3 regions of the Parabacteroides sp. AF17-28 genome follow, and region 3 is predicted to be linked to each of the others. Evidence: riboswitches for the same ligand, from Rfam matches in the RefSeq annotation. Region 3 holds a riboswitch; each other region holds the start of a gene.
The links. Region 3 has a riboswitch for cobalamin ahead of DWW90_RS17230 (TonB-dependent siderophore receptor). Riboswitches for the same ligand answer to the same signal wherever they lie in the genome.
Positions count from the first base shown of each region.

Region 1: linked by a shared signal. The riboswitch ahead of DWW90_RS19285 (cysteine-rich CWC family protein) and the one ahead of DWW90_RS17230 (TonB-dependent siderophore receptor) in region 3 are both predicted to bind cobalamin.
Region 2: linked by a shared signal. The riboswitch ahead of DWW90_RS14775 (ABC transporter substrate-binding protein) and the one ahead of DWW90_RS17230 (TonB-dependent siderophore receptor) in region 3 are both predicted to bind cobalamin.

Region 1 covers NZ_QUGV01000039.1:21,613-23,883, forward strand. Annotated here, with positions in the region: cobalamin riboswitch at 956-1,161, shown strand; gene DWW90_RS19285 (cysteine-rich CWC family protein) at 1,220-1,438, shown strand; gene accC (acetyl-CoA carboxylase biotin carboxylase subunit) at 1,440-2,271, shown strand, end outside.
Region 2 covers NZ_QUGV01000021.1:48,616-50,886, forward strand. Annotated here, with positions in the region: gene DWW90_RS14770 (iron ABC transporter permease) at 1-314, opposite strand, end outside; gene DWW90_RS14775 (ABC transporter substrate-binding protein) at 324-1,487, opposite strand; cobalamin riboswitch at 1,545-1,744, opposite strand; gene DWW90_RS20660 (hypothetical protein) at 1,873-2,022, opposite strand; gene DWW90_RS14780 (DUF6377 domain-containing protein) at 2,180-2,271, opposite strand, start outside.
Region 3 covers NZ_QUGV01000028.1:63,450-65,720, reverse strand. Annotated here, with positions in the region: gene DWW90_RS17230 (TonB-dependent siderophore receptor) at 1-1,263, opposite strand, end outside; cobalamin riboswitch at 1,316-1,516, opposite strand; gene aspT (aspartate-alanine antiporter) at 1,600-2,271, shown strand, end outside.

The DNA.
Region 1 (2,271 bases), on a different contig from region 3:
CGAAAAAGTCCCTTTTTGAGGTCAAAAAAGCGGATTAACATTTGTTTGGTTTCGGATGTCTTTCGAGGCTATAAAACACGTTTTTTACAATAAGCCCCCCTGCCGCAGGCTCTCTTTTGCCATTGATTTCAATCAACGAGTTGATAAATTCCCGGCTTTGCCGGATTCCTCTATGGGTTTGAACCCCCTTTCAAAAATCTACAAGTAATCCTATTAAAGGACCTCAAGTCCACAGAGGAAGAGGCTTTGCCTCTAAGCTCTAAAACCGTTCGTTGAAACGAAACGGCAAAAGAGAGCCTGCGGCAGGGGGCTTATTGTATAAAACGTGTTTTTCAGGGTAAAAAGACATCCGAAACCGAACAATTGTGAATCCACTTTTCAGCTGTCAAAAAGGGGCTTTTTCCTATGATCCGGCACCTTATCGCCATAAAGAGGGACTTTATCGCTCTGACCCGGAACATTGTTGCTCTGAAGTCGGACTTCATATAGTACGAAGTCAACCCTCAGAGCGATGAAGCGTTACTTCACGGCAGTTTTCTGCGCACCTTACGGCAACAAGCCCCTAAAATTTTCTTGGGATATTTGGAACGCCGTCCGCCTTCGTCCGCAAATATTCGATTCTCCGGGAGTTAAGGTTTATCACTTTGTCGGCGTTTTCATCTTTCGATAATCAAATTGTACGCTTTTCGGAATGAGCTCGGCACCTCATTTTCTCTGTTGTCAGCCGAGCCGGTTAAAACCGCAAAAAGAGTCAATCCAAAATCGATCAAGATTTCGGACGAAATAGAAAAATGGCTGAAATAGGAGTTATTGTAATTTCTCAATTTACAGAAGGTCCAAAACTAAGAAAAACTGAACCTGTAAATGATGATTTGGCGTATTCTTGTGAATGGCCTGCTACCGGACTCTTCTCAAATACTTTCTTTCGGAATAGGTGGAATTAAGAAAAAAACTCTACATTTGTCACCGAATCGGTTTCGTTTTTCCCATTCGGGAAGACGGATTAAAAGGGAATCGGGTGTAAATCCCGAACAGTCCCGCTGCTGTGAAGCTCCGTTTCAACATCCTGAAACTACTATTGCCACTGGTTTGTTATAACAAGTCGGGAAGGCTTCGGGATGGGAGTCAGTCAGAAGACCTGCCATTCATTAAAGGTTCATATCCTCGTGGGTTAGGCTATGGATACGAAAAGATTATTGATTCTAAATGTTAGGAGATTATGGAGAAGATATGCCCCAGGTGCGGTGTCTCTTTTGAATGTCAGCCGGATAACATCACGGGTTGCCAGTGTGGAACCGTGAAACTCGACCGTTTCCAGCGTGACTATGTAAAGATGTACTACTATCCGGAATGTTTATGTAAATCTTGTTTGGAAGAGGTTAAACTTTACTTCTATGCTTCGGAAGTGAATCCCTGTTATAAACATATAAAACGATGATATGATAAAAAAAGTACTGATTGCAAACCGGGGCGAAATAGCTGTGAGAGTTATGCGCTCCTGTCGCGAAATGGGAATCCGGTCGGTGGCTGTTTTTTCGGAAGCAGACCGGACGGCTCGCCATGTCCTTTATGCCGACGAAGCCTGCCTGATCGGTCCGGCCGCTTCGAAAGACAGTTATCTGGATATCGGGAAAATCATCCGGGCTGCCCGGCAACACAACGTCGATGCAATACATCCCGGATACGGCTTTCTGTCTGAAAATGCAGAATTTGCCCGCCGGTGTAAAGAGGAAGGATTCATCTTTATCGGCCCGCTGGCCGAAACGATGGAAGCAATGGGCGATAAGATTGCCGCCCGCAAACGCATGATCGCCGCCGGTGTACCGGTTGTGCCCGGCACGCAGGAACCGCTGAAGGATGCAGCCGAAGCGCGCCGCCTCTGCAACGAGATCGGTTATCCGGTGATGCTGAAAGCCTCTATGGGAGGCGGCGGAAAGGGAATGCGCCTGATATATAAGGAGGAAGATGTGGAAGAGGCGTATAATGCCGCCCGCTCAGAGTCGCTCTCTTCTTTTGGCGACGATACGGTCTATCTGGAGAAGTTCGTGGAAGGGCCGCACCATATCGAATTTCAGATACTGGGCGATAATCATGGGAACGTGATTCATCTCTGCGAACGCGAATGCTCCGTGCAACGCCGTAACCAGAAGATCGTGGAGGAAAGCCCTTCGCCTTTTATCACGCCGGAACTGCGCCGCGAGATGGGCGAAAAGGCCGTAGCGGCCGCCAGGGCTGTCAACTACTCCAGTGCCGGGACAATCGAATTCCTGG
Region 2 (2,271 bases), on a different contig from region 3:
AAGGCAACCCCCATACTGGCACCGGAACTGATGCCCAACACGGACGGCCCAGCCAGCGGATTCCGGAAAACCGTCTGCATCTGCAAACCGCTTATCGCCAGACCAGCTCCTGCCACCAATGCCGTCAAGGCTTGCGGAAGGCGAGATTTCCAGACAATATTCTGCCAGGTCACCGGTTCCTCTCCTATTCCGCATACGATATTCCAAACGGACTTCAACGGAATAGATACCGATCCCAACACCAGATTGAGGAACATCAAAACAAGGATAGACGCCACGATCAGCAACATCAGAAAAGTAGTAGAGTGTCTCATCAACGTAGCTTATTTTAGTAGTGCGTAATAAACAGGCGTATGGCCGGGCAACAGGTCCGGATGGAAGATATGCAGCAGGTCGGCCAATACAACTTCCGGCTCGGTCGGCATGCTTTCGTAAAAAGGAGTATCTTTCATATTGCAATAGATGATGCCTTTTTCCTTGAAAGCCCGGAAATCTGCATAACGCGGGTCCTGGTCTTGCAGAGCTTTATAGCTGAATGTACCTGGATAGCTGTTCACGATGCGCCAGTAGTCGGCCTCGTCCCCCTGGTTATAGACAGTCTCGAAGTCGAGTATCACACCTCCCGAACGTTTGTCGTCCTTCAGGAAATAATCGGCTCCGGCATCCTTAAAGAGTTGTGCCAGGAAACTCTCGCCTCCCACGGCATACCAGTTTCCGCCTCTCATCTCACCGCTCAGAACGACCGGACGTCTCTTTACCTTTCCTTCCGCCGTCAAAGCTTTCAATTCATTATACCGCGTTGCTATGGTCAAGAAGGTTTCATTCGCCTTCTGTTCTTCACCCAACAACAGACCTACGAACTTCACCCATTCCGCCTGTCCTAACGGCGTCATCTCCTTATATCCCAAGTGGGGAATCAGTGGAATACCGACGTCTTTCAAGGTTTCATATCCACCCCGCTTAAAAGGTGAAACGAGAATCAAGTCCGGATTCATGCTCATGATCACTTCATTGTCGAAATTTCCTTCTATACCGATCTTAGCAGTCTTCCCGCTCTCCAACCGTTCATTCATTTTTTTGTTAAACAGATGCCGCGTGCTGGTAATTCCCACAACTTTATCTAAGGCATCCATTTTAATAAAGTTGGATAGTTGAAGGGATGTCATACAAATAACACTCCGGATAGGCGTCTCGATCACCGTATATGATTCAGGGATACCCGCCGGCTTAGTCCCTCTCTTGACAAGTGCATAATGAAAAGTCGTACTTTCCTCATTTTGCGGGTCCTGAATATCCAACAAAACATATCCGTCATTGTAAGATACACTAAAACCACGGGCATATTCCGGCACAATACGGACGGTAGCAGAATACGCATTTTGTTCGGCTACTTCTTCCTTTTCAGTCTGCCGGTTGTTATTGGTTGTGCACGATGATACAACCAATAACGACAGAAGCAGGCAACATCCTACCAGACACTTTTTCATATTCAATTTATTTTATTTCTTGCCGACAAGTCTTATCCTACCCCACGGGAACAAGTACTCTTAGTTAATTGAAACGGCAGGTCTTCTGACTTACTTCCATCCTGGCACCTTCCCGACTCTTTAATCAAGACGTCAGTGGCATAAAGTATTGCCAGGATGTTCCTGAAGTTTCACAGCAGCGTGGTCTGTCCGGGATTCCCACCCGGTTCCCTTTTAATCCTTATCCTGAAAAGGATAATGAAACCTGTTTCAACGGCAAAAGTAATAAGAAAAAAAGAATCCCCGCCACTTTCATTTTAGAAAGTTCGGGGATTATCACAAACAGCGTACCCTAAAAACATTAAACCGGGTATTTATATATAAGAGAATACCAAAAACACTTTCTTTATTTATGCGACACAATACACGCCTTCTCCTGCTCAATTCGAATCGTTCCGGCAGCAAGAATCAGAGTAACAACTAAACCGATACAAGCAATTATAGCGATTATCTCCGTACTTTTGCGGGATAGAAACTCCCTTATGTTCTTCTCCATGCGTATTACTTTTTGTGTGATTCAAAATTAAGCAGAAAGAAAAGACAAAACAGGATCAGTGAACAAATAAGTGGACAAACAAAAATATTAATACACTATATTACAGCATAATAACTCAAAACAATATTACTAAAAAAGTGGATTAGCAGTGAAAGGATTAATGTATTTCACGCACCAAATTCTCAAAATCATCCCGGGAAACACAGGCTTTGTTTTTTACCTTCGCCCTATAGTTGTAGATCGTGTTAA
Region 3 (2,271 bases):
CAGGTTCAGACGGTCGGTTATCGTCCATTCTTCCTGTGCATATCCGGCCAGCGTATAGACAGATGCTTTTCCGCCTTCTACACGGTAAGGTGATTTCAGGTAATCCTGTTGGTGCTCGACACCGACGCTCAAAACATGGTCATCACCCAGATAGAAGACGCTCTTAACATGATTCAGCCATCTTTGTTGCATCGTTTGCATAACCCGGTCGCCGGGATAATAGACAATGCGTCCTCCCTCCGGATTAATGATGTCTGTAATTTCCCGTCCGGTATAGTCGTAATAATAGTTGTATTGTCCGAATGATGCATCGGCCGTCAGATAACTTCGTTTGTCTCTGAACAGATATTTCATCCCGACTGCATAATCCTGGTTCCGGTAGAAATAATTGTATAAATAATATTTCCAGGGACCGACGGGGCGGAAGATCCATTTCTGGTAGTAGCTGGCATCGGCAGAGAAACTTAGCCTGTCGTTCACTTTATAGGTGAAGTTCTGGGAAATCGTGAAGTTTGTGGAACGGCTGACCGTTTTGCTGACACTCCCTTCCATCAATTCATGGTGGTACCATTCCTGGGTGCTGTTCTGCCATCCTCCGGAATGTTTCATGTTGGCGGATGTTGTCGAGTTCAGTTTACCGTTGCTGAATCCGATCATTTCGCTTTGCAACAGGTCGTCATGACTGCCGACACGGGTGGTGTTGGAGACGCTCACCTTGTCGCGGTTCTTTTTGGTGATGATATTGATAACACCGGCTATGGCATCGCTACCATAAAGGGAAGAGGCGGCGCCTTTCACGATCTCGATGCGTTCGATGGTTGCCGGATTGATGATGCTCAGGTCGTTCTGCCCGCCGATGTCGCCGTTCATCCGCTTTCCGTTCACCATAATCAGGATATAGTCGTTCTTCAATCCGTTCAGCTGGATATTACTCCCCATGTCTCCGGGGCTGAATGTGATGGACGGGGAGAGGGCGCTCAATATTTCGTCGAGGCTGCGTCCGTTGTATTGTTCGAGCGCTTTACCTGTGATCACTTCCGTTTGTACGGGAGCGTCTTTCAGATAGTGCTCCGTCCCGGTACCGGTCACTACAACTTCGTCCAGCTGTACTTCTTTCATCTTGCTTGTATCCTGCGGCAAGGAGTATTGTGCGGCTGCGATTTGCACGCCGGACAGCGGAATTCTTTTAAGACTGACTTGCGCACATGATACGCTTATTGAACAACCCACAAAGAGGGCTGCCAGCCAACATTTCTTTTTCATTAAAAAGAGATTGTTTTTATATGTTCCAATAGCTTTCCTGACCCCGGGAGAGTTATTATTGATATTGCCTGGCAGGTTTCCTGACTTAGCCTTTCCGAAAGCGGCCTTCCCGTCCTTTTGGCGGACAGTGGCATGGAGAATGCTTTCTTTTTTGTTGGCTTTACAGTAGCGGGCACTGTTCCGGATTCTAACCGGATTCCCTTTTATATGACTCCTGAACAGGAGTTATATCACCTAAGCGGGGACAAAGATATATAAATATTCCGTTTAACACAACAACTCTTTATCCTGCTGTGTTTCATTATCAATTTTATTAACGCCCAAAAATTGATATATATGGAATGGTTTGCCAATTTGCTCCGGCATTATCCGGAGCTTGCTATCTTTCTCACCTTGGCCTTCGGCTTCTGGATCGGTAAGTTTAAGATTAAAAAGTTTACGTTGGGAACGGTCACCAGTGTGTTGCTGGTCGGTGTCCTGATCGGACAATTACATATTGAGATAGGTGCTCCGTTGAAATCGGTTTTCTTCCTGTTGTTCCTGTTTGCCGTCGGCTATAGTGTCGGCCCGCAATTCTTCCGGGGATTGAGGAAGGAGGGATTGCCGCAGGTTCTGTTTGCGGTCGTTATGTGTCTGTTCTGTCTGATCGCTCCTTTTGTTCTGGCTAAGATTATGGGCTATTCGGCTGGCGAGGCAGCCGGTCTGTTAGCGGGTTCGCAAACGATCTCCGCCGTGTTAGGGGTGGCGGAAGATACGATTAACCAATTAGGCATACCGGATGCCGACAAAACGAGTATGATCAACGTGATGCCGGTAGCCTATGCCGTCTCTTACATTTTCGGAACGGCAGGTTCCGCCTGGATTATGAGCGATGTGGCTCCCCGTCTGTTAGGTGGGATCGAATCGGTCAAGAAAGCCTGTCGCGAACTGGAAGCGAAGATGGGTACTGACGACGAGAGCGAGCAACCCGGTTTTATGCCTGCCGCCCGTCCGATCACATTCCGGGCT